Regions from separate parts of the Pseudomonas sp. Marseille-Q0931 genome, predicted to be linked through region 1. Evidence: predicted binding sites of a transcription regulator. Region 1 holds the regulator's gene; the other holds the start of a gene.
The links. The regulator FliA, encoded in region 1, starts transcription of late flagellar genes. The targets are predictions, from matches to a motif close to CTAAAGTTTNNNNNNNNNNNGCCGNTAA.
Positions count from the first base shown of each region.

Region 2: a site for FliA is predicted at 3,666-3,693, ahead of P3C50_RS06690 (methyl-accepting chemotaxis protein). Genes of this name have one in related genera too.

Region 1 is NZ_CALNWT010000001.1:426,293-434,513, reverse strand. It holds gene P3C50_RS02185 (protein phosphatase CheZ) at 1-641, opposite strand, end outside; gene P3C50_RS02180 (chemotaxis response regulator CheY) at 661-1,035, opposite strand; gene fliA (RNA polymerase sigma factor FliA) at 1,135-1,881, opposite strand; gene fleN (flagellar synthesis regulator FleN) at 1,878-2,708, opposite strand; gene flhF (flagellar biosynthesis protein FlhF) at 2,822-4,132, opposite strand; gene flhA (flagellar biosynthesis protein FlhA) at 4,144-6,291, opposite strand; gene flhB (flagellar biosynthesis protein FlhB) at 6,375-7,511, opposite strand; gene fliR (flagellar biosynthetic protein FliR) at 7,514-8,221, opposite strand, start outside.
Region 2 is NZ_CALNWT010000002.1:62,645-70,865, forward strand. It holds gene rnr (ribonuclease R) at 1-1,108, opposite strand, end outside; tRNA gene P3C50_RS06680 (tRNA-Leu) at 1,315-1,401, shown strand; tRNA gene P3C50_RS06685 (tRNA-Leu) at 1,484-1,570, shown strand; gene P3C50_RS06690 (methyl-accepting chemotaxis protein) at 1,701-3,635, opposite strand; gene P3C50_RS06695 (adenylosuccinate synthase) at 3,856-5,151, opposite strand; gene P3C50_RS06700 (ATP phosphoribosyltransferase regulatory subunit) at 5,209-6,396, opposite strand; gene P3C50_RS06705 (DUF2065 domain-containing protein) at 6,434-6,619, opposite strand; gene hflC (protease modulator HflC) at 6,725-7,594, opposite strand; gene hflK (FtsH protease activity modulator HflK) at 7,594-8,221, opposite strand, start outside.

The sequences.
Region 1 (8,221 bases):
TGAATACCGGCGAAACGGTCGACCTGGCTGGCCATGAGCATCAGCTTGAGCAGGTTGCTTTCCACTTCGGTCACCAGTTGGGTGACACGCTTGATCACCTGACCGGTAAGGTCCTGGTAGTCCTGCGCCAGCAGAATGTCGTTGAGATGGCCTGAGAGCTTGGCGCCATCTCGCTCACTGCGGGCGAGGAACAGCTCGACACGCTTGGCCAGCTCGCGAAAACCGTCGGCACCGATTTCACGGCGCATAAAGCGGCCCCATTCGACGTTCAGGCTCTGCGCTTCATCGCTCAGATCATTGACCAGCGGCGCGCTCTGTTCGACCAGATCCATGGTCCGGTTGGCAGCCTTCTCGGTCATGGTCACGACGTAGTTCAGCCGCTCGGTAGCGTCGGCAATCTGCGACAGCTCCTGGGCATGCGGCATACGCGGATCGAGTTGAAAATTGACAATGGCGTTGTGCAGTTCACGGGTCAGTTTGCCGACCTCGTGATACAGCCCGCGATCACGAACCTTGTTGAGCTCGTTGATCAGTTGCACCGCGTTGCCGAAGTTACCTTTTTCGAGGCTATCGACCAGCTCACGGGCATTGGTTTTCAGGGACGATTCAAGGTCACCCAGCGTGGAGTCATCGTGTTCCATAGCACCCTCGCGGCCGGCATCAGCCGTTGACCCGCTCGAAGATCTTCTCGATCTTTTCCTTCAGCACCTGAGCGGTGAAGGGTTTGACTACATAGCCGTTCACGCCGGCCTGGGCCGCCTCGATGATCTGATCGCGCTTGGCTTCAGCGGTCACCATCAGCACCGGCAGGTGCTTGAGGCGCTCGTCGGCGCGTACGGCACGCAGCAGGTCGATGCCGGTCATGCCGGGCATGTTCCAGTCGGTCACCAGAAAGTCGAAACTGCCGCTTTGCAGCATCGGCAGTGCCGAGGTGCCGTCATCGGCTTCCGCGGTGTTGGTGAAACCCAAATCCCGCAAGAGGTTCTTGATGATCCGTCGCATCGTCGAGAAATCGTCAACGATGAGGATTTTCATGTTCTTGTCCAAGTCGACCTCCGTACAGTCCCAAACGTATTGCGCTTGCAACTACGTCCTTTAATCGTGAAACCGTTTGCGCCTGCGAGTACGCCGCCTTCAGCCAGCACGCCATTCACTCAGCCGCGAGCGCAGACGCGCCGCGCACTGGCTGTGCAACTGGCTCACGCGTGACTCGCTAACCCCCAGCACTTCACCGATTTCCTTCAAGTTCAGTTCTTCATCGTAATACAGCGCCAGCACCAGACGTTCGCGCTCCGGCAAACCGGCGATGGCATCGGCCAAGGCCGCCTGGAAGCGTTCGTCTTCGAGGTCCCGCGAAGGTTCGAGGTGAGTGTGTCCGGCGTCTTCGTGCAGCCCGCCATGCTCGCCGTCCTGCAACAGGTCGTCGAAGCTGAACAGGCGGCTGCCCAAAGTGTCGCCAAGAATGCCGTAGTAATCCTCCAGACTCAATTGGAGTTCGGCCGCGACCTCGTGATCTTTAGCGTCGCGCCCAGTTCTTGCTTCAACGACACGAATAGCATCGCTGACCATACGGCTGTTGCGGTGCACCGAACGCGGCGCCCAATCGCCCTTGCGCACCTCGTCGAGCATGGAGCCACGGATACGGATACCCGCGAAGGTCTCGAAACTGGCGCCCTTGCTGGAGTCGTATTTGCGCGAGGCTTCGAGCAGGCCGATCATGCCGGCCTGGATAAGATCATCGACCTGCACGCTGGCCGGCAAGCGGGCCAGCAGGTGGTAGGCGATGCGCTTGACCAGCGGCGCATAGCGCTCGATCAGCTGGTGCTGGGAGTCCTGCGCCTGAGCCTTGTTGTACATACGAAGTCCAGAGGCTGCTGTCATACGGCCGAGTCTGCGGTCGGTTGTTGCACCAGACGCTCGACGAAAAACTCCAGATGACCACGAGGATTGGCCGGTAACGGCCAGGTATCTACCTTCTGAGCTATCGCCTTGAACGCCAGGGCGCACTTGGATCGAGGGAAGGCTTCATAAACGGCGCGCTGCTTCTGCACGGCCTTACGCACACATTCATCGTAGGGCACGGCACCGACATACTGCAGGGCGACATCGAGGAAACGATCCGTCACCTTGGTCAGCTTAGCAAAGAGATTGCGTCCTTCCTGCGGGCTATGGGCCATATTGGCCAATACACGGAAGCGACTGATGCCGTGATCGCGATTGAGCAGCTTGATCAGCGCGTAGGCATCGGTAATCGAGGTGGGCTCATCGCACACCACCACGAGGATCTCCTGCGCAGCACGCACGAAGCTGACGACCGCATCGCCGATGCCGGCAGCGGTGTCGATCACCAGCACGTCAAGATTTTCGCTGATGTCACTGAATGCCTGGATCAAGCCTGCATGCTGCATCGGCGTGAGACTGACCATGCTCTGTGTGCCGGACGCTGCCGGCACGATGCGGATGCCGCCCGGCCCCTGCAGCAGGACGTCACGCAGATCGCATTCACCCGAGATGACATCAGCCAGGGTGCGCTTGGGCGTGAGTCCCAACAGAACGTCGACGTTGGCCAGGCCCAGGTCAGCGTCCATCAGCATCACCCGACGGCCGAGATCGGCCAGGGCCATGGACAGATTGACCGACACATTGGTCTTGCCGACGCCACCCTTGCCGCCAGTAACCGCAATCACCTGTACGGGATGCATAGCCATGTTCTTTCTACACCTTGTCTAACTTCGACTTGGCCCTACAGGCCGTTGAAAACACCCGTTGAGGCCGTTCACTCCCGCGCCACGTGGCGGGAGGGTGCAACATTCTCGCCGCTTCAGCCGGCTCGCTTGGCCGGATTGTGATAGAGGCCGGCGAACATCTGCGCCATGGCGTCTTCACTCGGCTCCTCGGCGGCCTGCAGCCCCACTGCGCGGCTGACCAACTGATGGCTACGCGGCACTTGCAGGTCATCCGGAATCCGCGGCCCGTCCGTCACATAGGCTACCGGCAGTTGCTGGCCTATAGCCAGACCTAAAACCTCACCCAGACTCGCGGCTTCATCCAGCTTCGTCAGTATGCAGCCTGAAAGGCCACAACGCTTGTAACTATGGTAGGCCGCCTTGAGCACTTGGCTCTGACTTGTTGCGGCCAATACCAGATAATTCTTCGCCTTGATGCGTGCCGAGGCCAGGCTCTCCAGCTGCATACGCAGCGCCGGATCGTTGCCTGGCAGGCCAGCGGTATCGACCAGCACCACGCGTTTCTTGGCCAGCGGCGCCAGCGCCTGCAGCAGAGACTGACCAGGATCGACCTGAGTCACCGACACACCGAGAATGCGCCCCAGGGTCTTGAGCTGCTCCTGCGCGCCAATACGGAAGCTGTCCATGCTCACCAGAGCGACCTGTTGCGAGCCGTACTTAAGCACGTAACGTGCGGCCAGCTTGGCCAGGGTGGTGGTCTTGCCCATGCCGGCCGGACCGACCAGAGCGATCACTCCGCCCTCTTCCAGCGGCTCGACCTTGGGCGTACTGATCGCGTGAGCCAGATGCGCCAGCAGCATACGCCAGGCCTGACGCGGCTCGGCAACGCCGGCCACCTTGCTCAGCAGCGCCTGCGACAGCTCGGCAGACAGCCCCATGCGCTGCAGGCGGCGCCACAGATTGGCCTGCTGCGGGCGGCGATTCTGCAACTGCCCCCAGGCGATGGAACCCAGCTGTACTTCGATCAGCTCACGCAAGCCGTGCAGCTCGAAGCGCATGGCTTCCAGTGCGCGCGGGTCGACCGCAGGCGTAGCAGGTACAGCGGCTTCGACCGGGCGCTGCGGCTTGACCAGGGTCGCCGGCAGTTCGGGCGCCAGCAGCGACTCATTGGCGAACAGTTGACGGTCCTTGCCGGCATCCTGCTCGGCACGCGTGGTCAGCTCGGCCTGGGCACTGGCGATGCGCGCCTGGGTCTTGCGCAGCTCGGCTTCCAGCGCCGGGTTCGGGCGCACCGGCGTCGGCGCCTGATAGTCCAGCGCTGCCGTCAGCTCGACACCACCGGCGACACGGCGATTGCCGATGATCGAGGCGTCGGCGCCCAATTCATCACGCACCAGTTTCATGGCGGTCCGCATATCGGCGGCGAAGAAGCGTTTGACCTGCATGACCCTTTACCTCAGTTCTGGCCAACCGTAGCGACTATGGTGACCTGCTTGTTGTCCGGAATTTCCTGGTATGCCAGCACGTGCATGCTGGGTACCGCCAGCCGCGCGAAGCGCGACAACATCGCCCGGACCGGTCCGGCCACCAGCAGAATCACCGGCTTGCCGAGCATTTCCTGGCGCTGCGCCGCTTCCACCAGGGAACGCTGCAGCTTCTCGGCCATGCCCGGTTCGAGGAGGATGCCATCCTCACCGCCCTGACCGGCCTTCTGCAGACTGTTGAGCAAGATCTGTTCCAACCTTGGTTCGAGGGTTATCACAGGCAGCTCCGGCTCTAGTCCCACGATGCCTTGCACGATGGCGCGGGCCAGCGAGACGCGTACCGCGGCGACCATCGCGGCGGGATCTTGACTCTTCGGCGCGACGTTGGCGATGGCCTCGGCGATGGTACGGATGTCACGCACCGGCACCTGCTCCTGGAGCAGCGCCTGCAGCACCTTGAGCAGGGTCGACAGCGATACCAGCCCCGGCACCAATTCTTCGGCTAGCTTCGGCGAACTCTTGGCCAGCAGCTGCATCAGCTGTTGCACTTCCTCGTGTCCCAGCAGCTCGTGGGCATGCTTGTGCAGAATCTGGTTGAGATGAGTGGCCACCACGGTACTGGCATCGACCACGGTGTAGCCCAGCGACTGCGCCTGATCGCGCTGAGTGGGGTCGATCCACACGGCCTCCAGACCGAACGCCGGATCCTTGGCGGCGATGCCATTGAGCGGGCCGAACACCTGGCCGGGGTTGATCGCCAGCTCGCGGTCCGGATAGACCTCCGCCTCGGCGACACTGACCCCCATCAGCGTCAGACGATAGGCGTTGGGCGCCAAATCAAGGTTGTCGCGGATATGCACTGAGGGCATGAGAAAGCCCATCTCCTGCGACAGCTTCTTGCGCACACCCTTGATCCGCGCGAGCAGCTGGCCACCCTGGTTGCGATCGACCAGCGGAATCAGGCGATAACCTACCTCCAGGCCGACCATGTCCACCGGGGTGACATCGTCCCAACCCAGCTCCTTGACCTCCTGGGCCTTCTGCGCCGGCAGCAGTTCCTGCTGACGCTGGACTTCCTTGACCTCCGCCTCCTCGGCCCGACGTTTCTTGTGCGCAATCCAGTAAGCACCGGCGGCAGCCACCAGCCCCAGGCTGATGAAGGAGAAATGTGGCATACCCGGCACCAGGCCCATGGCGATCAGGATCGCAGCGGCCACCGCCAGAGCACGGGGCGATGCAAACATCTGCCGGTTGACCTGCGCCCCCATGTCTTCGGAGGTGGACACCCGGGTCACCATCACGGCGGCGGCCGTGGACAGCAACAGCGAAGGAATCTGCGCCACCAGACCGTCACCTATGGTCAGCAAGGTGTAGACCTTACCGGAGTCGGCGAAAGCCAGGTTGTGCTGCAGCACGCCGATGGCGATGCCGCCGATCAGGTTGATGAACAGGATCAGCAGACCGGCGATGGCGTCGCCGCGAACGAACTTGCTGGCACCGTCCATCGAGCCGTAGAAGTCAGCCTCCTGGGCTACTTCGCTGCGGCGTTTCTTGGCCTCGTTCTGATCGATCAGACCGGCGTTGAGGTCGGCATCGATGGCCATCTGCTTGCCGGGCATGGCATCGAGGGTGAAGCGCGCGCTGACCTCGGAAATCCGTCCGGCACCCTTGGTGACCACCACGAAGTTGATGATCATGAGGATGGCGAACACCACGATACCAACCACGTAGTTGCCGCCGATCACCACCTCACCGAATGCCTGGATCACCTGACCAGCCGCGCCATGCCCTTCGTGACCATTGAGCAGCACCACACGGGTCGAGGCCACGTTAAGCGCCAGACGCAACAGCGTGGCGGCCAGCAGGATAGTGGGGAATACAGCGAAATCCAGCGGCCGCAGCGCGTAGATACTGACCAGCAACACAACGATGGACAACGCGATACTGAAGGTGAACAGGGTATCGAGCAGAAACGGCGGCACCGGCAACATGACCATGCCGAGCATGACCAGCAGCAGCAGCGGAATGCCCAGGTTGCCATGGCGCAAACCTGCAAGGTTGCTGCGTACGTCACCGATTAACTGTGCGCGATCTACTGCCACGTCCCTACCCCAAGCCATTCAATCTTTTGACGCGAAAGTGCGTCCTAGAGAGGTCATGGCAAGAAGCGTTCCAAAAGTGACACGACAGCGCGCTACACGCCCTAAGAGTCGCGGCGTAGATCCGCCGGGATCGGGAAGTCCGGTAGCGGGCCTGGGCGCTTGCCCTTGCCGGCCTGGTACTGACGAAGCTGATAGACGTAGGCCAGCACTTGAGCCACGGCCAGATACAGGCCAGCAGGAATTTCCTGGTCCAGCTCGGTGGAGTAATACACCGCACGAGCCAATGCCGGGGACTCCAGCACCATCACCTTGTGCTCCTGGGCGATCTCGCGAATCTTCAGCGCCAGGAGGTCGCCGCCCTTTGCCAGCAACACCGGTGCGCTCCCCTTCTCCGGGTCGTACTTGAGGGCTACGGCGAAGTGCGTCGGGTTGGTGATGACCACGTCAGCCTGCGGCACGGCTTGCATCATCCGCCGTTCGGCCATCTCACGCTGCAGTTGACGAATACGTCCTTTGACTTCGGGCTTGCCCTCGGTGTCCTTGTATTCGTCGCGCACCTCCTGCTTGGTCATCATCAGCTTCTGCTTGTGACTCCACAGCTGGAACGGCACATCCACGGCAGCAATCAGGATCAGCCCGCAGGACAGCCAGAACGCGCTCCAGCCGACAACCTTCAGGCTGTGCAGGATGGCAGGCTCGACGGGCTCGTTGGCAATGGCCAGCAGATCGTCCTGGTCCACCGAAAGCACCACCAGCGCCACCGCAAGGATTACCAGAAACTTGGCCAGCGCCTTGAGCAACTCGACCAACGCCTGAACCGAGAACATGCGTTTGAGACCCGCCAATGGGTTCATCCGACTGGCTTTCGGTTGCAGCGCCTCGGCAGAAAACAACCACCCCCCGAGCGCGATGGGGCCAGCGATGGAGGCGATCAACAACGCAATGAAAAAGGGTTGAACCGCCAGCAATGCCTGCTTGCCAGAAGCCAGCAGATAAAGCGCCATGCTGCGCTCGCTCATCAGCACATCGCGCGGCAAACTGAAATTGCCGCGCATGACATCCATCAACACATTGCCCATGTAGGCGCCGAAAATGATCAGGGCGACAGTGCCGGTGAGCGTCACCGCCACCGTATTGAGCTCCTTGGACCGAGCGATCTGGCCTTTCTTGCGCGACTCTTCAAGTCGCTTGCCTGTGGGTTCCTCGCTCTTGTCAGCGCCGCTCTCGCTTTCGGCCATCGCTACCTCACAAGAGCGAATTCGCTCAGCTGTTGCAGGGCTTCGCTGGCCAGCGCCTGGAACAGGTTGCCGAAATCGGAAAGCCCCACCCAGAAAATCACCAGGCCCATGGCCAGGGTCAGGGGGAAGCCGATGGAAAAGATGTTCAGTTGCGGCGCGGCGCGCGTCATCACGCCAAACGCCAGGTTGATCACCAGCAGCGCAGTGACCATGGGCAGCGTCAACAACAGGCCGGCGCCGATCACCCAGCCCAGTTTGCCAGCCAGCTCCCAGTAATGATTGACCATCAACCCTTGCCCGGACGGCAGCGTGACGAAGCTCTCCGCCAGAATTTCCAGCACTACCAGATGGCCGTTGATGGCCAGAAACAGCAAGGTCACCAGCATCAGCATGAACTGGCCAAGCACCGGCACCGACACACCATTGGTAGGGTCGACCATGGAGGCGAACCCCAGGCCCATCTGCATGGCGATGATCTGCCCCGCAACGGCGAACAGATGAAAGAACAACTGCAGAATAAAGCCGAACATGGCGCCGATCAGCACCTGCTCGAGGATCAGCAGCAGACTACGCAGGCTCAAGGCATCGACCTGCGGCATCGGTGGTAGCGTCGGTACCAGCACCACACTGATGGCCAGCGCCAGATAGAGGCGTACGCGGTTCGGCACCAGCTGGGTACCGATGATGGGCATCACCATCAACATCGCCGC
Region 2 (8,221 bases), on a different contig from region 1:
ACATGGTCATTTCGCAGACCATGGCCAGGCGATCGACATGCGGGTTGAGCGAGCACAGACCGTTGGACAGTTCCTCCGGCAGCATCGGCACGACGCGCTCGGGGAAATACACCGAGTTGCCACGCTCGACCGCCTCGGCGTCCAGCGCCGAACCGACCTTGACGTAGTGCGATACGTCGGCGATGGCCACATAGAGCTTCCAGCCGCCGGAGAACAGCTTCCAGCGGCTGCTGTTCTTCTCGCAGTACACGGCGTCGTCGAAATCGCGGGCGTCTTCGCCGTCGATGGTGACGAAGGGCAGATGACGCAGATCGACGCGCTTCTCCTTGTCCTTCTCTTCCACTTCAGGCTTGAGCTTGCGCGCTTCCTTGATCACGCCTTCGGGCCAGACGTGCGGGATGTCGTAGCTGCGCAGCGCCACGTCGATCTCCATGCCCGGCGCCATGTAGTTGCCGATCACCTCGACGATATCGCCCTGCGGCTGGAAGCGCTGGGTCGGCCAGTGGGTGATCTTGATCTCGACGAACTGACCGATGCGCGCACCAGCGGTGCGGCCCGGCGTGACCAGCACTTCCTGCTGGATCTTGGGGTTGTCGGCGACGACGAAGCCAATGCCGTTCTCTTCGTAGTAACGACCGACGATGCTCTCATGAGCGCGTTCGATCACCTCGACGATGCCGCCTTCACGGCGACCACGGCGATCGAAACCCGCCACCCGCACCAATGCGCGGTCACGATCGAACACCAGGCGCATCTGCGCCGGGCTGAGGAACAGGTCGTCACTGCCGTCGTCCGGCACGAGGAAGCCGAAACCGTCGCGGTGACCGCTGATGCGCCCGCAGATCAGGTCGAGCTTGTCCACCGGGGCGTAAGTGCCACGACGGGTATAGATGAGCTGACCGTCGCGCTCCATGGCGCGCAGTCGGCGGCGCAGTGCTTCGAGCTGGTCGTCGGTGTCGAGACCGAACTCTTCGACCAGTTGCTCACGGCTGGCAGGCGAACCACGCTCGGCCAGATGGGCCAGGATCAGTTCACGGCTGGGGATGGGGTTGTCGTATTTTTCCGCCTCGCGGGCGGCCTCGGGATCGAGGGATTGCCAATCGGCCATGTAGGAAGGATTACCTATGCTTATGTATAAAGGTGTATGCCATCTGCCTATTGAAGCGCGAAAACGGCATTCACGGCAGCTTTTCCGGCGACAATAATTTTTTACGGTCAGGGGTTTACAAGGTAAATGCCCGCCCGTATAGTTCGCGCCCACAGCGTCAAGCAGACGTTGTAACACGAAGCAGATGAGGAATCATCGGTTTCAGTGCCCAGGTGGCGGAATTGGTAGACGCGCTGGTTTCAGGTATCAGTGGCTTAACGGCCGTGGAAGTTCGAGTCTTCTCCTGGGCACCAAATTTCGTGAAGTGGTTTGATAACCCACTTTGCAAATACGGATGCAACGCTCCGTGTCGGTAACGACGAACATTGCTGCAGTGCCCAGGTGGCGGAATTGGTAGACGCGCTGGTTTCAGGTATCAGTGGCTTAACGGCCGTGGAAGTTCGAGTCTTCTCCTGGGCACCAAATTTCAAAAAACCGAGTCGTATGGCTCGGTTTTTTATTGCCTGGAAAAAACCGCAGGCGCGAGTTCTGCTCGCGAACTCTTGCCAGGCAAAAGCTTCGCGAGCAGAGCTCGCTCCCACAGCAATCCTCTCTAGACCCTGAACTGCCCCAGACTGGCCTTGAGCTGCGCCGCCAGCTCGTCCAGTGCACGCGCATTGCCAGCGATTGCCGTCACCGCCTCGGCCGCACGCTGCGCCTCGGCGTGGATGATCTCGACGCGCCCACGTACCGCGCCGGCGCCCTCGGCCTGATGGGCAGCCGCCTGCGTCGCCGCATTGATGGCGCCATGCACCTCGTCGACCGACTGCTGCACCGACTGTTGCAGGCGCGCACTGTCGCGCAGCACCTGCAGGCCTTCGCCACCTTGCGCGCCCGCCTGAGCGATAGCGGCTACGGCCTCCTGCGCGCCACGCTGCAGGGCTGCGATGTGGGTCTGGATATCGCCGGTGGACTGCTGGGTCTTGCTCGCCAGCGCGCGCACCTCGTCAGCCACCACAGCGAAACCTCGCCCGCTCTCGCCAGCGCGCGCCGCCTCGATAGCGGCATTGAGCGCCAGCAAATTGGTCTGCTCGGCGATGGACTGAATCACCGTCAGCACCACCTCGATCTGCTCGCTCTGCTTGGCCAGGCGCTCGATCACCGCCGAGCCATCCGCCACGCGCGCGACCAGGCCTTCGATCAGGGTCGACAGGCGCTGCGCAATAGCAGCGTTCTCGTGCGCTGCCTGACGAATGCTATCGACGCGCTGCAACGCTTCCTGCATCGACTGGCTCTCCGACTGCGCCTCGTCAGCCATCTGCTCCAGCGCCTGCAGACTGCCCGCCACCTCGTCGCGCTGCCGCCCGGCAGCTGCTTCAGCCGCCACGCCGCGCTGGGTCAGACTGCGAATCTGCTCACCGGTACGCAGGGCCACTTCACCCGACTCACGCACGATGGGCTGCAGCTTGGCGATAAAGCGATTGACGGCATCGGCCATCTCGCCGACCTCGTCCTGGCTGTCGATACTCACGCGCCGCGTCAGATCCCCCTCGCCCGCCGCCAGGTCATTGAGCGCTGCACTGAGCAGACGCAAGCGGCTCAGCACCCGCCACCCCAGCACCAACGCCACTACCAGCATCGCCAGAGCACCGACCACCAGCAGCCCCAGCGCAATGTTCCAGCGCAGGGAATCCGCCGCGATACGCACCGACTCACCACCGTTGCGTGCCATTTCCTGGGTGTAGCGCTCGGCAGATTGCAAACGCGCGCGCAGCGCCCGGGTCGCCTCCTCGGAAGCGCCCGCCAGGCTGCTGTCGACCAACTCTCCCGCACCACTGACCAGCGCCGCAAAGCGGCCATCCAGCGCGGTCAGCTCACGCTCGACGACATCCAGCGACAACCCCATCTGCACCTTGCCGATCGACGCACCCATAGGATTGATGTCGGCCTCGACCACATAGACGCGCGAATCACGCGAGGCGGCATCCACCAATCTGTCCAGCGGCGAGTCGCCCTGCCCCGCCGCGACCAACTCGCGCACCTGCGCATTGCTGCGGTTGAAGTTGCGCGTCAAACGCTTGCCTTCGGCGTCGTAGATGATGGCGAACAGCACCGCCGGGTCCTGCTGGGCGATGCGGGTAAGCGAGGTAAGCGCCGGGATGTCCAGGTCCCAGATGGACTTGGGCGCCACACCGGCCAACAATTGCGCCAGCGCCTGACCGGATTGCTTGAGATTACCCTCCAGCACCACGCGCAGTTGCGCCTGCTCGTCCTTCAATTGGCCGGAAAGGCCTTCACCCAGGCGCGTACGCGTACTGCTCGCGAGCGTCGCAAGCCCCTGGCTCATCTCGCGCTCGGCCATGCCCAACTCCTCGCCCAGGCGGCGACTTTCACCGCCCAGGCGCTGCGCCAGGTCCTCGACCATGCCATCAACCGATGCACGCATCAGCCACACCGCCAGCCCCACCTGCACCAACATGGCCAGGCCAAGCGCGACGAACACCGGGCGCAGCAGGCGGCTGCGCAACATGGAAACGATGGCAAACACTGGGGACACTCCTCAACGACCGTAACAGCTATAACGGCGACTTCCGGGATTTATTGAGTGCAAGCAAGCTACGTGCCCACGACCCACGGAGCAAACAGCAGTAAACCAACGAGAGCCTGCATTATGGCTGCAGATTCACACAACAATGCCAGCGACCTGCGATAACAGCCAGCCACAAAAAAGCCGCCCGAAGGCGGCTCTTTCAGCTCGACAACAGCGATCAGGCGAACGGATGACGCAGCACGATGGTCTCGTTGCGGTCCGGGCCGGTGGAGATGATGTCGATCGGCGCTCCGACCAGCTCTTCCACGCGCTTGATGTAGGCACGGGCAGCAGCCGGCAGGTCTTCCAGGGTCTTGGCGCCCAGGGTGGACTCGCTCCAGCCCGGCATTTCCTCGTACACCGGTTGCAGGCCAATGTAGCTGTCGGCGTCGGTCGGCGCATCGACCAGTACCTGGCCATTGGCATCCTTGTAACCGGTGCAGATGCGGATGGTTTCCAGGCCGTCGAGCACGTCCAGCTTGGTCAGGCAGATGCCGGAGATGCTGTTGACGTCGATGGCACGACGCAGGATCACGGCATCGAACCAGCCGCAACGACGGGCACGGCCAGTAGTGGAGCCGAACTCATGGCCACGCTTGGCCAGGGTCGCGCCGACATCGTCGAACAGCTCGGTCGGGAACGGACCGGAACCGACGCGGGTGGTGTAGGCCTTGGTGATACCCAGGATGTAGTCCAGGTACAGCGGGCCGAAACCGGAGCCGGTGGCGATACCGCCGGCCGTGGTGTTGGAGCTGGTGACGTAGGGGTAGGTACCGTGGTCGATATCCAGCAGCGAGCCCTGGGCACCCTCGAACATGATGTCGCGGCCGCTGCGGCGCAAGTCGTGCAGCACGGCAGTGACGTCGGTCATCATCGGCCTGAGCAGCTCGGCGTACTCCATGCACTCATCCAGAGTCTTCTGGAAGTCGATGGCCGGCTCCTTGTAGAAGTTGACCAGCTGGAAGTTGTGGTAGTCCAGCAGCTCGCCCAGCTTGGCGGCGAAACGCTCGCGGTGGAACAGGTCGCCAACACGCAACCCACGACGCGCGACCTTGTCTTCGTAGGCCGGGCCGATACCACGACCAGTGGTGCCGATCTTGGCATCGCCACGGGCTTTCTCGCGCGCCTGGTCCAGCGCCACGTGGTAGGACAGGATCAGCGGGCAGGCCGGGCTGATACGCAGGCGCTCGCGCACCGGCACGCCCTTGTCTTCCAGCTTGGTGATTTCGCGCAGAAGCGCATCGGGAGCGACGACCACGCCGTTACCGATCAGGCACTCGACGCCTTCGCGCAGGATGCCGGACGGAATCAGGTGCAGGACGGTCTTCTCACCGTCGATCACCAGGGTGTGGCCGGCGTTGTGGCCACCCTGATAACGCACGACTGCAGCGGCCTGCTCGGTGAGCAGGTCAACGATCTTGCCCTTGCCCTCATCACCCCACTGGGTGCCCAGGACGACGACATTCTTACCCATGATACTGGTCCTCTTCGCGCAAGCTTGGATGCCGACCACAGGCCGGCGAAAATGAAATCAGGACGCCAGGGGCGCCACCTGCCAACGTCCATCGCGCAGCGTCAGCAGACGGTCACAGCCTGCTTCGCGCGCATCCGCCTCGCTCTGTCCGGGTAGCGCCTGTACCACGCGCTCACCCTCACCACGCAGACGACGAACGGCCTGCCACAGATAGAGGTCATGATTATCCGGCGCCCAGACGCCGCTGATCGTTTCATCCAGACGCATATCCCCCAGGGTCACCAGGGTCTTCAGGTCAGTGGAGAAGCCGGTCGCCGGACGAGCCCGACCGAACACCGCGCCGGTATCGTCGTAACGGCCGCCCTGAGCGATGGCACCGCCCTCGCCCGGCACGAACGCCGCGAACACCACGCCGGTGTGATAGTTGTAGCCGCGCAGCTCGCCCAGGTCGAAATACAGCGGCAGCTCGGGATAACGCAGCTCCAGCGCATCGGCGATGGCCACCAGTTCATCGAGCGCAGCATGCACCGCATCCGGCGCCTCGACCAGTGCCGCCTGGGCCAGGTCCAGCACCTCGCGCCCGCCGCACAGCTCGGCCAGCGAACGCAGCATGTTGCCCAGACCTGCCGGCAAGGCCGCGGTCAGGGACTCGATCTCATCCATGGCCTTGCGCTGCAGCGCATCGAACAACTGCTGCTCGGCTTCGCCGGACAAACCAGCGGCGCGCGCCAGGCCGCGATAGATGCCGACATGACCGAGGTCCATGTGCACATCCGGCACCGCAGCGAGTTCGAGGGTCTCGACCAGCAGGCTGATCACCTCGATATCGCTGGCCGGGCTGGCGTCGCCATAGAGCTCGGCGCCCAGCTGGATGGGACTGCGCGACGTGGTCAGCGCGCGCGGCTGAGCGTGCAGCACGCTGCCGGCGTAGCACAGACGGCTCGGACCTTCACGGCGCAGGGTGTGGGCATCGATACGCGCCACCTGCGGGGTGATGTCGGCACGAAAGCCCATTTGCCGACCAGACAGCGGATCGGTGACCTTGAAGGTGCGCAGGTCGAGATCCTGGCCAGCGCCAGTCAACAGGGATTCCAGGTACTCGATATGCGGGGTGACGACGAATTCGTAACCCCAACGCTGGAACAGATCCAGCACCTGGCGGCGTGCCGCCTCAATGCGCGCCGCTTCCGGCGGCAGTACTTCTTCGATGCCATCTGGCAGCAGCCAGCGGTCTACCGTTGCCATTTCGCCATTCCCCTCTCGATCCGGGCGGCACAAGCCTTCAGTGAAGCAGATATAGAAGAGCAGTACCCAGCAGCATGCTGGCCAGCCCCATAAGACGCAGTCGACGGTCGGGCAGACGCGCTGCCTGCAATACCGCCCCGCGCCAATGGCGCGGATAGAGGAAGGGCAGGATGCCTTCCAGCACCAATACCAGACACAGTGCGATGCCGAGTTCCTGCCACATGATTCTCACAGACGCAAAAAAGCCGGGATTTTCCCGGCTGCCGCATCATACCACGTTTTCCCCTGAGGTCACCCTGGCGACGCATCGCGCCGCCAGGGTTGCCGATCAAGGCTTGGCTTTTTCCAGGTAGCGGAAGAAATCGCTACTTGGGTCCAGCACCAGCACATCACGCTTGTCAGCGAAGCTTTCGCGATACGCCTGCAGGCTGCGGTAGAAGGAGTAGAACTCCTGATCCTGCCCATACGCCTGGGAGTAGATGGAAGCAGCCCTGGCATCACCATCACCGCGCAGCTCTTCGGCTTCACGATAGGCTTCAGCCAGCAGCACACGGCGCTGACGGTCGGCATCGGCGCGAATACCTTCGGCCAGCTCACGGCCCTTGGCGCGGTGCTCGCGGGCCTCACGCTCACGCTCGGTGCTCATCCGCTCGAACACGCTGCGGTTGACCTCACGCGGCAGATCGATGGCCTTGACCCGCACGTCGACCACCTCGATACCCAGCTCGCGCTCGGCAGCACGATTCAAGGTAGCGGTCACGTCAGCCATCAGCGCATCACGTTCGCCGGATACCGACTCGTGCAGGGTGCGCTTACCGAACTGGTCACGCAGCGAAGCTTCCAGACGACGCGCCAGGCGCTCGTCGGCGACCTGCTTCATGCCGGAGGTGGACTGATAGAAGCGCTCGGCATCCTTCACCCGCCACTTGGCATAGGCGTCGACCATCAGCGCCTTCTTCTCCAGGGTCAGGAAGCGCGAGGAAGTCGAATCCAGGGTCAGCAGGCGACCATCGAAGATGCGCACCTGATTGACGTAAGGAATCTTCACATGCAGACCAGGCTGCACATCCGGATTGACCACACGACCGAACTGCAGCAATACCGCACGCTCGGTTTGCGCCACGATGTAGAAGCTATTCCATGCCACCAGGGCCAGAACCACGGCCACGATCAGGCCGATCAGGGACTTGTTGCTCATCAACGGCCCTCCCGGGTACGCAGGTTACGCTGCGACAGATCGCCGCTAACCGGCACGGCCGGATCACGCGTTGTCGTATTGCTGCTGTTGGCCGAACCGGAGGAAGAGGAACCACCACGGCTGTCGATCATCTTGTCCAGCGGCAGATAGAGCAGGTTGTTCTGCCCCTTGTCGCCAGTGACCAGAACCTTGCTGGTGTTGCTCATCATTTCCTGCATGGTGTCCAGATACAGACGTTCACGAGTGACTTCCGGCGCCTTGCGATACTCGGCGACCAACTTGGTGAAGCGGTCAGCCTCACCCTGGGCGCGAGCGATGACTTCATCACGGTAACCGTTGGCTTCCTCCAGCAGACGCTGGGCCTGGCCACGGGCTTCCGGAATCACGCCATTGGCATAGGACTCGGCCTGATTCTTCTCGCGCTGCTCGTCTTCACGGGCACGGATCACGTCATCGAAGGCCTCCTGAACTTCACGCGGCGCAGCAGCGCTCTGGATGTTCACCTGGGTGATGGTGATACCGGTGCGGTAGTTATCCAGGAAACGCTGCAGACGCTCGCGCACTTCGCTGGCCATCAGCTCACGACCTTCGGTCAGCACCTGGTCCATCTCGGTAGAGCCCACGACA